DNA from 2 places in the Amycolatopsis sp. 195334CR genome. Region 2 is predicted to be linked to the other one. Evidence: predicted binding sites of a transcription regulator. Region 2 holds the regulator's gene; the other holds the start of a gene.
What was found. Region 2 encodes HspR, which represses chaperone genes until heat shock. Its sites were predicted from a motif close to ANNTTGAGTNNNNNNNACTCAANNT; they were not measured.

Region 1: the regulator HspR is predicted to act here: its motif matches at 5,353-5,377, upstream of lon (endopeptidase La).

What each region holds. Positions count from the first base shown of each region.
Region 1 is NZ_JAFJMJ010000001.1:3,101,203-3,108,854, forward strand. It holds gene JYK18_RS15245 (response regulator transcription factor) at 206-850, opposite strand; gene JYK18_RS15250 (histidine kinase) at 841-1,971, opposite strand; partial or broken gene JYK18_RS15255 (DedA family protein) at 2,137-2,766, shown strand; gene lon (endopeptidase La) at 2,945-5,338, opposite strand; gene JYK18_RS15265 (SAM-dependent methyltransferase) at 5,445-6,293, opposite strand; gene JYK18_RS15270 (GNAT family N-acetyltransferase) at 6,334-7,287, opposite strand; gene JYK18_RS15275 (bifunctional diguanylate cyclase/phosphodiesterase) at 7,507-7,652, shown strand, end outside.
Region 2 is NZ_JAFJMJ010000001.1:2,654,162-2,661,813, forward strand. It holds gene dnaK (molecular chaperone DnaK) at 1-1,832, shown strand, start outside; gene grpE (nucleotide exchange factor GrpE) at 1,829-2,563, shown strand; gene dnaJ (molecular chaperone DnaJ) at 2,591-3,760, shown strand; gene JYK18_RS12930 (heat shock protein transcriptional repressor HspR) at 3,768-4,214, shown strand; gene JYK18_RS12935 (globin domain-containing protein) at 4,311-5,447, opposite strand; gene JYK18_RS12940 (globin domain-containing protein) at 5,723-6,898, opposite strand; gene JYK18_RS12945 (MarR family winged helix-turn-helix transcriptional regulator) at 7,271-7,652, shown strand, end outside.

The DNA.
Region 1 (7,652 bases), 450 kb from region 2:
CGCTCGGCGGCTGGCGCCCGGCGGCTGGGTGTCTGTGCGTCGGGGTGGCTGGTGGCTGAGCGGTGAGGGATCGGCGGTCGAATTGGGTCGGGTGGGTGCGGGGTGGCGGGCTGGTCGGGAACCTGGGTTCGGCGGCTGACGTCCGGCGGCGGGGTGGTCGGGCGGCTGGCGCCCGAGCGTCTTTTGCGACGCGGAGCAGCGGTGCTCAGGAACCCAGGTAGCGCAGCACCGCGAGCACCCGGCGGCTGTACCCGCTGGTGCGCGAGAGGTCCAGCTTGTCGAAAATCGCGTTGGCGTGCTTTTCCACCGCGCTCAGCGAGACGTAGAGCTGACCGGCGATTCCCACGTTCGTGTGCCCCTGCGCCATCAGGTCGAGCACCTTGCGTTCGCGCGCGGTCAGCTTGCCGAGCGGATCGGTGTGCGTGGTCCTGGCGAGCAGTCGCCGCACCACCTCGGGGTCGAAGGCGGCGCCGCCCGCACCGACCCTGGCGAGCGCGTCCAGGAACTCGCCCACCTGCGCCACACGATCCTTGAGCAGGTAACCGACCCGGCCACCGTCGTCGGTGATCAGTTCGGTGGCGTAACGCTTTTCGACGTACTGGGACAGCACGAGAACGCCGGTTTCCGGGAACCGCGAGCGGATCTCCAGCGCCGCGCGCAGGCCTTCGTCGGTGTGCGACGGTGGCATCCGGACGTCGGTGACGATCACGTCCGGGCGGTGGGCGGCGGTGGCGGACAGCAGCGCGTCGGCGTCCCCGACCGCGGCCAGCACCTCGTGCCCCTCCTCGGCGAGCAGCCGGACCAGCCCTTCCCGCAGCAGGGTGCTGTCCTCGGCGAGCACTACGCGCACGGCAGTGCCGCGGTGATCGTGGTCGGACCGCCGACCGGACTGTCTACAGTGAACTCCCCATCCGCGGCGGCGACCCGGCGCGCGAGGCCGGAGAGCCCACCGCCCTGGCGCGCCCCGCCGACGCCGTCATCGCTGATCCGCACGACGATCATGGTGCCGGTCCGCCGCACCGACACGTCGATCCGGGTGGCCGACGCGTGCTTCATCGCGTTGGTGACCGCCTCGGACACCACGAAGTAGGCGACCGTCTCCAGCGCCGGCGGCGGCCGCGAAGCGAGCCGGAAGTCGAGGTGGACCGGCACGCCCGCGCTTTCCGCGACGGCCTCCAGCGCCGGGTGCAACCCGCCGTCGTCGAGCGCGGTCGGGTACACCCGCCAGGTCACTTCCCGCAGGTCACGAAGGGCCTGCTGGGATTCCTCGTGTGCCTGGCGCACGAGGTCCGCCGCGTGCGCGGCATCCCCGGCGCGGCGGGCGCGCCCGAGCAGCATGCCGAGCGCCACCAGCCGCTGCTGCACCCCGTCGTGCAGATCGCGTTCGATGCGGCGGCGTTCGTCGTTGACCGCCTCGACCACCTCGGCCCGGCTGATCGACAGCTCGGACACCCGGCGGCGCAACTGTTCCTGCTTGCTCGGCCCGAAGAACCGGCCGGCCAGCAGCAGGTCCACCTTGGCCACCCCGATCAGCCCCTGCACGGCGAGGAAGGCGAGCAGCAGGCCGAGCACCACGATGGTGATCCCGTCGTACCAGTCGGCGGGCTCGTCCCCGCCGCCGACGCGGCCACCGGTGAAGACCTGGCCGATCATGATCGCCACCGACGTGCTGCCGTAGAAGATCAGCATGAAGACCGAGAAGCCGACCGCGCCGGTGAGGCAGCGCAGCGCCAGGTAGAGCACCGCACGGTCGCCGGTGTAGTCGTCGCCGTTCTCCGCGGCGAACCACCGGGCCAGGCGACGCCGCTCGACCTCGGCCAGCGCCCGCGCCCCGCGGTAGACCCCGGCACGCGCGGGCGGCAGCGCGAGTGCCAAGGTGCCGAAGAACAGGTAGATCATTTCGGCGAACGAGGTGAGCGCGCCGAGCAGCAGCCCGGCGGTACCCCGCCTGGCGGTGCGTGCCCATCTCATGTCCACCCTGGTGAGGCTAATCGGCTGGTGACCCGGGCGAACTGCGGTTTCCCGCAGGTTCGCCCTGGGGTACTCGGGTGGATATGGGACGCCTCACCGCATGGTCCGGAACTCAAGCGGTTCGTAGCTTCGTTGGCAGGTGCAGACGACCATGAAAGGCCGCCGATGATCACGCAACTCGCCCAGCAAGCCCCGGAGATGGGAGGGCTCGCCGGTTGGGCGGTGAGTCTGATGGACACGCTCGGAGGGGTGGGCGCGGCCGTGATCGTCGGCCTCGACAACCTCTTCCCGCCGATCCCCAGCGAATTGGTGCTCCCGCTGGCCGGTTTCTCCGCCAGCCAGGGCACGTTCAGCCTGGCCGAGGCGCTGATCTGGACCACACTCGGCTCGGTCGCCGGCGCGGTGATCGTCTACTACCTGGGCGCGCTGCTCGGCCGCGACCGCTGCCGCGCGCTGATCTGCAAGGTCCCGCTGGTCAAGGGCTCCGACTTCGACAAGACCGAGCAGTGGTTCGCCAAGCACGGCACCAAGGCGGTCTTCTTCGGCCGGATGATCCCGCTGTTCCGCAGCATGATCTCGCTACCGGCCGGGATCGAGAAGATGCCGGTCTGGAAGTTCCTCTCGCTGACCACCCTGGGCAGCCTGATCTGGAACACCATCTTCGTGGTGGCCGGCTACATCCTCGGCGCCAACTGGCACGTGATGGAGGAGTACGCGGGCATCTTCCAGAAGGTGGTCATCGGCCTGGTCGTGCTGGCCGTGGTGGTCTTCGTGGTCAAGCGGCTGAAGAACCGGAACAAGGACGAGGACGCCGAGGAGGAAGAGGAAGCCGACGACCGCCCCACCCGCATGCTCTCCGTGTCGGAGATGACCGGCGGGCGGGGCCGCTTCGTCGGCGACCTGCACTCGGGAGACCAGCGTGACCGCAGGTGAGTGCGGGGGCCGCGCGGGTCCCCGCACCCTCCCGACTGGCTCAGGCGGCCTGGGTGACCGGTGCCGCCGCCGGGGTCAGCGCCAGCGCCAGCACCTCCCGCACCGAGGCCACCGGGTGCACGTCCAGTTCGGCGAGCACCTCGGCGGGCACGTCGTCGAGGTCCGGCTCGTTGCGCTGCGGGATGATCACCGTCTTCATCCCGGCCCGGTGCGCGGCGAGCAGCTTCTGCTTCACCCCGCCGATCGGCAGCACGCGCCCGGTCAGCGAAACCTCACCGGTCATCGCCACGTCCGCCCGGACCACCCGGCCCGACAGCAGCGACGCCAGCGCGGTGGTCATGGTGACCCCGGCCGACGGCCCGTCCTTGGGCACCGCCCCGGCGGGCACGTGGATGTGGATCCCGCGTTCGGCCAGGTCACCGACCGGCAGTTCCAGCTCGGCACCCCGCGACCGCAGGTAGGACAGCGCGATCTGCGCCGACTCCTTCATCACGTCGCCCAGCTGCCCGGTCAGCGACAGCCCGGTGCCGCCGGTTTCCTTGTCCGACAGCGACGCCTCCACGTAGAGCACGTCACCACCGGCCCCGGTCACCGCCAGCCCGGTCGCCACCCCGGGGATCGAGGTGCGCTGGGTGGACGCGGGCAGCGAGGACTCCGGCAGGTGCCGCGGCCGCCCGAGATAGGTGTCCAGGTCGGCGGCGTCCACCGCGACCGGCAGCTCGACCTCGCCCAGCGCCACCTTCGTGGTGATCTTGCGCAGCACCTTCGCGATCGTCCGGTTCGCCGCGCGGACACCCGCTTCCCGGGTGTACTCGGCGGCGATCCGGCTGAGCGCCGCGTCGGTCAGCGTCACGTCGCCCGCGGCCAGCCCGGCCCGCTCCAGCTCACGCGGCAGCAGGTGGTCGCGGCCGATGGTGACCTTCTCGTGCTCGGTGTAGCCGTCGAGGGTGACCAGCTCCATCCGGTCCAGCAGCGGGCCGGGAATGGTCTCCAGCGCGTTGGCCGTGGCCAGGAACACCACGTCCGACAGGTCCAGCTCGACCTCGAGGTAGTGGTCGCGGAAGGTGTGGTTCTGCTCCGGGTCCAGCACCTCCAGCAGCGCCGCGGTCGGGTCGCCGCGGTAGTCGGCGCCCACCTTGTCGATCTCGTCGAGCAGCACCACCGGGTTCATCGAGCCGGCTTCCTTGATCGCCCGCACCACCCGGCCGGGCAGCGCGCCGACGTAGGTGCGCCGGTGCCCGCGGATCTCCGCCTCGTCCCGGATGCCGCCGAGCGCCACCCGGACGAACTTGCGGCCCATCGCCTTCGCGATCGACTCACCCAGCGAGGTCTTGCCGACCCCGGGAGGACCGGCGAGCGCCAGCACCGCGCCGGACCGCCGTCCGCCGACGACCGCACCGCTGTCCACCCGGCGCTTGCGCACGGCCAGGTACTCGATGATGCGTTCCTTCACGTCGTCCAGGCCGGCGTGATCGGTGTCGAGGATCTCCCGGGCGCCCGCGATGTCGTAGGCGTCCTCGGTGGTGGTGTTCCACGGCATCTCCAGCACCGTGTCCAGCCAGGTGCGGATCCAGCCGCCCTCCGGCGACTGCTCGGAGGTGCGCTCCAGCTTGTCGACCTCGGCCAGCGCGGCCTTCCGCACGTGCTCGGGCAGTTCGGCCGCCTCCACGCGGGAGCGGTAGTCGTCGTCCTCGCCGCTGCCGTCCAGCTCGCCGAGTTCCTTGCGGATCGCCTCCAGCTGGCGGCGCAGCAGGAACTCCTTCTGCTGCTTCTCCATGCCCTCGGCCACGTCCTTGCGGATCGTGTCGGTCACTTCCAGCTCGGCGAGGTGCTCGCGGGTCCACTCCAGCGCCTTTTCCAGGCGCGTGGTGACGTCGAGCGTGCGCAGCAGTTCGAGCTTCTGCTCGGTGTCCAGGTAGGGCGCGTTGCCCGCCAGGTCCGCCAGCGCCGACGGGTCCTCCAGCTCCTGCACCGCGTCCAGCATCTGCCAGACGCCGCGCTGCTGGAGCATGGACAGCACCACGGCCTTGTACTCACCGGCGAGCTGCTTGCCCTGCTCACCGGCGGGCAGTTCGGTGGCGATCTCGGCGTGGACCCAGCGGGCGGCGCCCGGCCCGTCGCCGGTCGCGCCCACGTGGGCCCGCCGGACACCGCGCAGGACCACGACGGCGTTGCCGCCGGGGATCCGGCCGATGCGCTCGACGGTGGCGACCGTGCCCATTTCGGCGTACTCACCGTCCACGCGCGGCACGATCAGCACCTCCGCCTTGGGGGCGGTCCGGATGCCGGGTCCGGTCGGACCCTGGGGCTTGGCCTGCGCGGACTCCACCGCGGCGCGCGTCTCGGCTTCGGTCAGGTCGAACGGCACGACCATGCCGGGCAGCACCACGTCGGAGTCGAGGGGGAGTACGGGCAGGAGCCGGGTGTCGGTCATCGAATGCTCCTTCTCAGTTGAGTCTGCTCAGCTCAACTTTCCGGAGCGCGGGTTTGTTTCCGCTGGCTGTTCGCCCGTAGCGAGCGTCACCGGGGAATAAATCCGCCTACGGCTTCTCCGCGACGAAGCACCAGGCGAACGGCCTCGCCTTGGCCTCGCGGGCGGTCAGCGACCGGTCCGGGCGCCAGTCGGGGAGGTGCGTGATGCCCGGCTCCAGCAGCGTCCAGTCCGCGATCCAGTGCTCGATCTCCTCGCGGTCGCGCAGCCACACCGGGTTCTGCGTGTTCCGGTACTGCGCGGCGAAGTTCCGCACGCCGTCGGCCTCGGCGCCGGTGGTGCCGCCGACCGACATCTGCGACAGCGCCAGCCAGCTGCCCGGCGCCAGCTTGTCGCGGTAGGTCCGCACCAGGCCGTCCGGGTCGTCGTCGGGGCCGACGAAGTGCAGCACGGCCATCATCAGCAGGCAGACCGGCTGGTCGAAGTCGATCAGCCGCTGGGTGGTCTCGTGGTTGAAGATCGCCTTCGGGTTGCGCAGGTCCTCCTGGACGTGGCCGGCCCAGCCGGTGGCGCCCTGCCGTTCGAGGATGAGCGTGGCGTGCGCGGTGGCCACGGCCTCGTAGTCCACGTAGACCACCGTCGCCCGCTCGTCCTCGCCCAGCTCCTCGCGGATCACCTCGTGCACGTTGCCCGCGGTCGGCACGCCGGACCCGAGGTCGAGGAACTGCCGGATGCCCGCGTCCAGCGCCGCCCGCACCGCGCGGTTCATGAACTCGCGGTTGTGCTTGGCGCCCGGCTTCACGTGCGGCCACTGCTCTTCCAGCCGCTTGCCGAACTCCCGGTCCACCGCCCAGTTCTGCGTGCCGCCGAGGTACCAGTCGTAGACCCGGGCCGACGACGGCTTCTCGGTGTCCACCCCGGCCGGGGCTTCGGGCGCGGAATCGGTGCTCTCGGTCAACGGGATCTCCGGGCGGTGAGGCGAACTGCGTTCAACAGTTCTATCGCACCCCGGGCCGCCGGTACCAGTAGGTCCACATCGGGCGGTAACCCTGCGCGTACCAGAACGGCGTCGAACGCGGGTTCGCCAGCGCGTGGTGCAGCAGCGCGTGGCTCACGCCCTCGGTGTCGAAGACCTGGTGCGCGTGCGCGGCCAGCGCCGTGCCGACGCCCGTGCTGCGGGCCTGCTCGGCGACGTTCAGCGAGGTCAGGTAGCCGATCTTCGGGCGGGCGGTCTGGTCGATGTAAATCTTCGCCCAGTCCGAGGACGGCGGCAGCTGCACGCGGGCGACACCGAGCGCCTTGCCGTACACCTCGGCGATCCACAGCGGCGGCTCGTCGTGCGCGAGCACCTCCTCCACCTCGGCGGTCAGCGCGCGTTCGGTGCTCTCGCGCACGGTCGCGACGCCGAACTGCGCGTCGTAGTGCTGGAGCTCCAGCAGCAGTTCGACCACGTTCGCGAGGTCACCGCGGGTGGCCGTGCGCACGGCGACGCCCGGCGTCTGGCGAGGACCGCGACCGTGGCGTTCGGCGGGCCGGACCGCGACCACGCGCACCGGCGCGAAGCCGTGCCGCAGCAGTTCACCGGCGCCGGTCGAGTCGCGGCTGGGGCGGATGACCACGGCGGCGGTCTCCCAGTCCCCGCGGGCGGTGCCGGACTCGGCCAGCCGCTCCTGCCACTTCTCCAGCAGCAGGCCGAGCGCGGTGCCCGGGTCGGGACCGGCCAAGCGCAGGTCCAGCCGGTGCTCGACGAGCGCGCGCCACTGCGCGCCGGGAGCGTCGGCCGGGGTCTTCTCGCAGGAGAGCACGCCGAGGCCGGCCGAGCCGTTCGCCTCGGCGGTGAGCACCGAGCCGGTGTCCTCCGGCAGGTCGCCGGGCGCGGGCAGGAGCGGGTCGATGGCCTTGAGCCGAGCTGCGTGCTCGTCGGCGATGGCGGAAAAATTTGTGAGGTCCACGTCACACATTCAAGTCCCCGGCGTCTTCAGAGAGACACCCGGCCCACCGCGCCGCCGGACCCGAATACCACTCGCGTTTCACCCCGGTGGTTCCCCCAGGTCCACGCGGTTGGCTAGGAGTTAACCCTTAGCTGATCCCATAATGGTCGGAACGAGGCTCAAATACCCCCTCCGGGGTACAGTGAGCCCGCGTTCGCGATCAGGCCGTAAGGAGGTTGCATGCCGGACTCAGGCGGCAGAACCGCTACCGCCGGCCCGGTGCCCTCGGCAGCCGCGGACGAGGCGGCGGTGGACGAACGCCGGTTCCGCGTCTACACCGCCACGGTGCTCACCGTCGGCCTGGTCACCGCCGCGGTGGTCAGCTG
Region 2 (7,652 bases):
CCGTCCTGGAGGGCGGCGAGCCGACGGTCATCGCCAACTCGGAAGGTTCGCGGACGACCCCGTCCATCGTCGCCTTCGCCAAGAACGGCGAAGTGCTGACCGGGCAGCCCGCGAAGAACCAGGCCGTCACCAACGTCGACCGCACGATCCGCTCGGTGAAGCGGCACGTCGGCACCGACTGGAAGACCGAGATCGACGGCAAGGCCTACACCTCGCAGGAGATCAGCGCCCGCGTGCTGATGAAGCTCAAGCGCGACGCGGAGGCCTACCTCGGCGAGGAGATCACCGACGCGGTGATCACCGTGCCCGCGTACTTCGAGGACGCGCAGCGGCAGGCCACCAAGGAAGCCGGCCAGATCGCCGGCCTGAACGTGCTCCGCATCGTCAACGAGCCGACCGCGGCCGCGCTGGCCTACGGCCTGGACAAGGGCGAGAAGGAGCAGACCATCCTGGTCTTCGACCTCGGTGGCGGCACCTTCGACGTGTCGCTGCTGGAGATCGGCGAGGGTGTGGTCGAGGTCCGCGCCACCTCCGGTGACAACCACCTCGGTGGCGACGACTGGGACGAGCGCATCGTCACCTGGCTGGTGGACAAGTTCAAGTCCTCCAGCGGCATCGACCTGACCAAGGACAAGATGGCGCTGCAGCGCATCCGCGAGGCGGCCGAGAAGGCGAAGATCGAGCTGTCCAGCTCGAACAGCGCCAGCATCAACCTGCCCTACATCACCGTGGACGCGGACAAGAACCCGCTGTTCCTGGACGAGACGCTGTCCCGCGCGGAGTTCCAGCGGATCACCTCCGACCTGCTCGAGCGCACCCGCCAGCCGTTCAACAACGTGATCCGCGACGCGAACATCAGCGTCGGCGACATCGACCACGTGGTGCTCGTCGGTGGGTCCACCCGCATGCCCGCGGTGTCCGAGCTGGTCAAGGAGCTGACCGGCGGCCGCGAGCCGAACAAGGGCGTGAACCCGGACGAGGTCGTCGCGGTCGGCGCGGTGCTGCAGGCCGGCGTGCTCAAGGGCGAGGTCAAGGACGTCCTGCTGCTCGACGTGACCCCGCTGTCGCTGGGCATCGAGACCAAGGGCGGGGTGTTCACCAAGCTCATCGAGCGCAACACCACCATCCCGACCAAGCGCTCGGAGATCTTCTCCACCGCGGACGACAACCAGCCCTCGGTGCAGATCCAGGTCTTCCAGGGTGAGCGCGAGATCGCCGCGCACAACAAGAAGCTCGGCATGTTCGAGCTGACCGGCCTGCCGCCCGCCCCGCGTGGCGTGCCGCAGATCGAGGTCACCTTCGACATCGACGCCAACGGCATCGTGCACGTCCTGGCCAAGGACCTCGGCACGAACAAGGAGCAGTCGATGACCATCACCGGTGGCTCCGCGCTGCCGAAGGACGACATCGAGCGCATGGTCAAGGACGCCGAGGCGCACGCCGAGGAGGACAAGCAGCGCCGCGAGGAGGCCGAGACCCGCAACCAGGCCGAGACGCTGGTCTACCAGACCGAGAAGTTCGTCAAGGACAACGAGGACAAGCTCCCCGACGAGCTCAAGGGCAAGGTCAAGACCGCCATCGACGAGGCGAACGAGGCGCTCAAGGGCACCGACTCGGCGAAGATCCGCGAGTCCATCGAGAAGCTGAACAGCGCTTCGCAGGAGCTGGGCACCGCGCTCTACGCCAACGCCAACGCCGCGCAGGAAGCCGCCGGCGCCCCCGGCGCTGACGCCGGTGCCGGCGCCTCGTCCTCGGCCAAGGCCGACGACGTGGTCGACGCCGAGATCGTCGACGAGGACGACAAGAAGGGCGCGGAGGGCGAGAAGAAGTGACCCACGCGAATCGCGAAAACTCCGAGGGTCCCCGGCACGGGACCGGTGAAGAGCCAGAGGAGCCGCGAGTCGTGGTGCGCGATCGCCGCAAGATCGACCCGGTGACCGGCGAACTGCGGCAGCAGCCGGTTCTTGAAGAGGAGGAGCCCGTGGCGGGCAAGCACGCGGGCCCCTCCCTCGGCGAGTCCATTGTGGACGAGTCGGTGGAGCCGGTGTCCGACCTGGAGAAGCAGCTGGAGGAGCGCACCGCGGACCTCCAGCGGCTCCAGGCCGAGTACACCAACTACCGCCGCCGGGTGGACCGCGACCGCGAGCAGGTGGTGAACGGGGCGAAGGCCGGGGTGGTCGGCGACCTGCTGCCGCTGCTCGACGACCTGGAGCGGGCCGAGCAGCACGGTGACCTCACCGGCGCGTTCAAGGCGGTGGCCGACAAGCTGGTGGCCAGCCTGCAGCGAGCCGGGCTCGAACCGTTCGGCGCCGAGGGCGAGCCCTTCGACCCGAGCGTGCACGAGGCCGTGCAGCACGCCACTTCGTCCGAAGTGGACGGTCCGACGGTGACCCTGGTGATGCGCCGGGGCTACCGCTTCGGCGACCGGGTGCTGCGGGCGGCGCTGGTCGGCGTGACCGACCACGAGCCAGGCGAGGCACCGGCACCGCCGGTGGCCGAGGTGGAGCCCGAACTGGACGCCACCCAGTCCGGTGAGCTGCCCCTTGATGAGAACAGTCGCTAGCGAAGAACCGGAGGGAGGAGACGCCCGATGAGTGCTCGGGAGTGGATCGGCAAGGACTTCTACCGTGAGTTGGGCGTCTCCTCCGACGCCTCCGCGGACGAGATCAAGAAGGCCTACCGCAAGCTGGCCAAGGAGAACCACCCGGACGCCAACTCCGGCAACGCCGAAGCCGAGAAGAAGTTCAAGGCGGTGTCCGAGGCGTACGGGGTGTTGTCCGACAGCGCCAAGCGCAAGGAGTACGACGAGGCGAGGCGCCTTTTCGGGTCGGGCGGCCCCGGGGGTTTCGGGTTTCCCGGAGGCGGAGCCGGTGGCACCGACTTCGGCGATATCTTCGGAAACGCCGCCGGACAAGGCGGGGGCTTCGGTGGCCTCGGTGACATCCTCGGCGGGCTGTTCGGCCGCCGCGGGGCCGCCGGTGCCACGGCGAACCGCGCGCAGCGCGGCGCCGACGTGGAAACGGATGTCCGGATCGACTTCGTCGAGGCGGTCAAGGGCGCGACCCTGCCGCTGCGCCTGTCCAGCCCGGCGACCTGCGGCACCTGTGGTGGCAACGGCGCCAAGCCGGGCACCACGCCGCGGACCTGCGCCAGCTGTGGTGGGTCGGGGCTGGTCAGCCGGAGCCAGGGGGCGTTCGCCTTCTCGGAGCCGTGCCGGGACTGCCGTGGCCGCGGCACCATCATCGACGACCCGTGCGGCGAGTGCGGTGGCGAGGGCATCAGCACCCGCACCCGCACGCTGACCGTCCGGATCCCCGCCGGGGTGGACGACGACCAGCGCATCCGGCTGGCCGGTCAGGGCGAACCGGGCCGGGGCGGCGCGCAACCGGGCGATCTGTACGTCCGGGTGCACGTGGCGCCGCACGCGGTGTTCGGCCGATCGGGCAATGATCTGACCATCACCGTGCCGGTGAGCTTCACCGAACTGGCGCTGGGTGGCACGATCACGGTGCCGACGCTCGACGGCAAGGTCTCGGTCAAGGTGCCCCCGGGCACCGCGAGCGGGCGGGTGCTGCGGGTGCGCGGCAAGGGCATCACCAAGCGCGACGGCACCCAGGGCGATCTGCTGGTCACCCTGCAGGTGGCGGTCCCGGCCCGGTTGGACGACCAGGCACGGGCGGCACTGGAGAGTTACGCGGAAGCCTCCGCGCAGCACGACCCGCGTCCGGAGATCACCGCGCTGATCAGGGAACGGAGCTGAGCTGACGATGTTCGGTTCTTCGCTGCCGGGCGGCGTGCCGCAGGACGAGGACACCCCGGTATTCGTCATCTCCGTGGCGGCGCAGCTCTCCGGGCTGCACGCGCAAACCCTCCGGTCGTACGACCGGCAGGGGCTGGTCTCCCCCGGCCGCACGGCCGGGGGTGGCCGGCGGTACTCGATGCGGGACATCGCGCTGCTGCGCGAGGTCCAGCGGCTGTCCCAGGAGGCGGGGGTCAACCTCGCCGGGATCAAGCGGATCATCGAGCTCGAGAACCAGGTGGACGCGCTGCGTTCCCGGGTGAGCGAGCTGACGGAGGAACTGGCGGCCGCCTACGCCGCCGCCGAGCAGGCCGCGGCCGCGGTGCACGCGTCGTACCGCAAGGACCTCGTCCCCATGCGCAACCAGACGGCCCTGGTGGTGTGGCGGCCCAACCCGCCACGGCCCCGCCGCTGATTTCCTGGCGAAGACCAGGCCTCAGAACCCGGCGGTGGTGGCGACCCGATCCCCCGGGGTCGCCGCCGCCGTCGCTGGACGACGACGTGACTGTCCTCAGTCGACGGTGAACTGGTCGTACTTGATCCGCTCGGCCGGGGTTCCCTCTTCCATCAACCGCATCATGGTGGCGCGGATCATCGTGGGCGAGCCCGAAACCAGCACATCCGTCTTCGGCCACGGGCCGCGTCTGAGCACGGCTTCGACGAGCGTGCCCTGCTCGCCGCCCTTGACCTCGCCTTCCTCCACCACCGGCACCACGGTCAACCACGGGTTGGTCGCGGCCAGCATCTTCAGCGTGGGCAGGTCGTAGAGGTCCTCCGGGGTCCGGCCGCCGAAGAACAGGTGGACCGCCGGATTCTGCTTCCACCGCGCCAGATCGTCGGCGATCGCGCGCAGCGGGGCCAGGCCGGTGCCGCCGGCGATCAGCAGGAGCTTCCGCTTGTCGGCCTGCCGCACGGCGAGCGTGCCCAGCGCCGGGCCGATGCGCCATTCGTCGCCGATCCTGGTGTGGTGCACCATCGACCGGCTCACCCAGCCCCCGTCCACCGCGCGCACGTGGAACTCCAGCACGCCGTCGGTGCGCGGCGCGGTGGCCGGGGAGAAGTACCGCCACATGCGCGGCCGCTGCGGGACCTGCACGCTCAGGTACTGGCCCGCCCGGAACGGCACCGGGTGCTTCGGCACCACCCGGATCACCGCCACGCTCGAGTTCGGCTTGCGGTGGTCGATCACCCTGGCCGGCCACCACGCCGGGCCCTTCTCGGCATCGGCGGCTTCCCGCATGGCTTTCGCGATGATCCCGTAGGCATCGGTCCAGGCGCGTTCGACCTCCGCGGTCCAGTCGTCCTTCAGGTACTTCTTCAACGCGGCCAGCAACGCCACCCCAACCGCGTCGTAGTGGTGCGCGACCACGTCGAACTTGCGGTGGTCGCGGCCGAGCTGGTGCAGGAACGGCACCAGTTCGTCGGGCTGGTCGACCAGCCCGACCACGTGCACCAGTGCCCGCAGCAGCCGATCCCGCTGGGTGTTCATGTTGGCCGGGAAAAGGGCTCTCGTCGCCGGGGAAACGGTGAACAGCACACCGTAGAAGAACTGCGCGAGTTCGGCGGCCCTCGGTTCGATCTTCGCAAAGGAATCTCTGATCAGCTTTGTGGTCCGGTTGGTTTTGCTCCAGTTCGCCGGAATGGTCACGGGCAACGGGTCGGGAAACATGGCGTGGACACCCATCAGTGCGACGAATTCTCCAATCGATTCGAACGCGGCGTGATCTTCCAACACTCCCGTTTCCCCGACGGGGCAGGGACTCTACGACGCCAGTCGCTCGGCGGCGCCGGATCGCCACGCTTTCAGCTCGAATGGAGCAATGTGGATACTCGGTGTCGAACGGGGGTATTCACTGCGTGCCGCCGCCGTTCGGGTGCTTTTTCGGCGAACACATGTTTTTCTGGCTATTCGCCGTGAAAGCATCAGTCGATGGTGAACGGGTCGTACTTGATCTGGTCGAGCGCGGTGCCCGCGACCAGCATGCGCGAAACCGTGGCCCGGATCATCTGCGGTGAACCGGAGACCAGGACGTCGTGCTTCGGCCAGGCGCCGTACTTGGTCACCACCTCGGCCAGCGTGCCCTGCTCGAACCCGGGCAGCCCGGGGTTGTTCTCCACCACCGGGACCACGGTCAGCCAGGGGTTCACCGCCGCCAGCGAGCGCAGCTCCTCCAGGTCGTACAGGTCGTCGCGGTCGCGGCCGCCGTAGAACAGCTTCACCTTGGGGTTCTCGCCCCACTGCGCGAGCTCGTCGAGCATCGCGCGCAGCGGCGCCACCCCGGTGCCGCCGGCGATCATCAGCACGTCCCGGCCGGACTCGCGGTCGACGGCCAGCCGCCCGAGCGGCGGGCCGAGGCGCCAGCGGTCGCCACGCGCGGTGTGGCCGACGATGGCGCGGGAGACCCAGCCGCCCTCGACCGCGCGGATGTGGAACTCGATCGAGCCGTCCTCGCGGGGCGCGTTCGCCGGGGAGAGGTACCGCCACAGCCGCGGGCGCTGCGGCACCTCCACGCTCAGGTACTGGCCTGCCTGGTACGGCACCGGCTGCTCCGGCTCCACCAGCACCAGCGCGAGGTCCCAGGTGAGCCGGCGGTGCTCGGCGACGGTGGCGGTCCACGAACCGGGGTGCCGGTCGGCCGCGGCGGCCTCCTGCATCGCCCGCGCGATGATGGTGAACGCCTCGGCCCAGGCGCGCTCCACTTCGGGCGTCCACTCCGGACCGAGGTTCGTCTTCAGCGCGGCGAGCAGCGCGGTGCCGACCGCCTCGTAGTGGTTCGGGATGACGCCGAACTTGCGGTGGTCGCGGCCGAGCTGGCGCAGGAACGGCACCAGGTCGTCGGGCCGGTCGACCATCTGCACGATGTGCACCAGCGCGCGCACCAGCCTGCCCCGCTGGACCTCCATGTTGATCGGGAAGAAGTCCCTGGTGGCCGGCGCGAGGGTGAACAGCATGCCGTAGAAGAACTGGGAGATCTCCGGCGTGTACGGCTCGGCCTTCGTCCAGGTGTCACGAATCAGCCGCACCATCGCCGCGACGGCGGGCGGGGTCTCCCTCGTGGTGGAGGTCCTGGGTACTGGGCTGACCGGTTCTGCTGTCATCGTCGGCTGGTATCGGCTCCTCGTCCGGTTGCGCGGCGTGTTCGGCGGGGTGCCCCGCACGCCGATTGTGGCCTGGATTATTCATTAATGCGCGTAGCTCTGGGTTCCGCCGACCGGGGCAGGCCAGCGGCCTGAACCAGGGGTTGTGGTGTAGGGAATATTCCCCCTTTCGGAATAAGTCGATCGAGGTAAGCGGTCCAGTGGTTCATCTCGGAGGGTAGTCGTACTGGCCGGAAACCCCGGCTACGTTGCTCCGGACGGGTCAATCTAGGTACGTCTGCCGTGTGATGGATCACTGGTAAACTAGTTGCAACATACAACTAGTAACCCCCGGATTTTTTCACCGATCGGGGCAACGGGGAGGCTGGACCCATGGGTCCGACGGACGACGCCGCACTGGAGCTGGTGCGGCAACTCAAAGTGAACGCGCAGTTGCAGCAGGCGTGGACGACGCACCTGTGGCAGGCGCAGAACGGCCTCCACCCCGCCTCCGCCTGGCTGCTCGCCGAACTCGCCCAGCTCGGCGAGTCGCGCCCGTCCGAACTGGCCAAGCGGCGGATGGTGGACGTCTCGGTGGTCAGCCGCCAGGTGGCGCAGCTGACCGCGGCCGGGTTGATCGAGCGACGCCCGGCGCCCGAGGACGGCCGGGCGGCGCTGATCCGGGTGTCCGAACGCGGTGAGCAGGAGCTGGTCCGCTGGCGGCGGCAGTACACCGACTTCCTCACCGACGCGCTCTCCGGCTGGGACCCGGGCG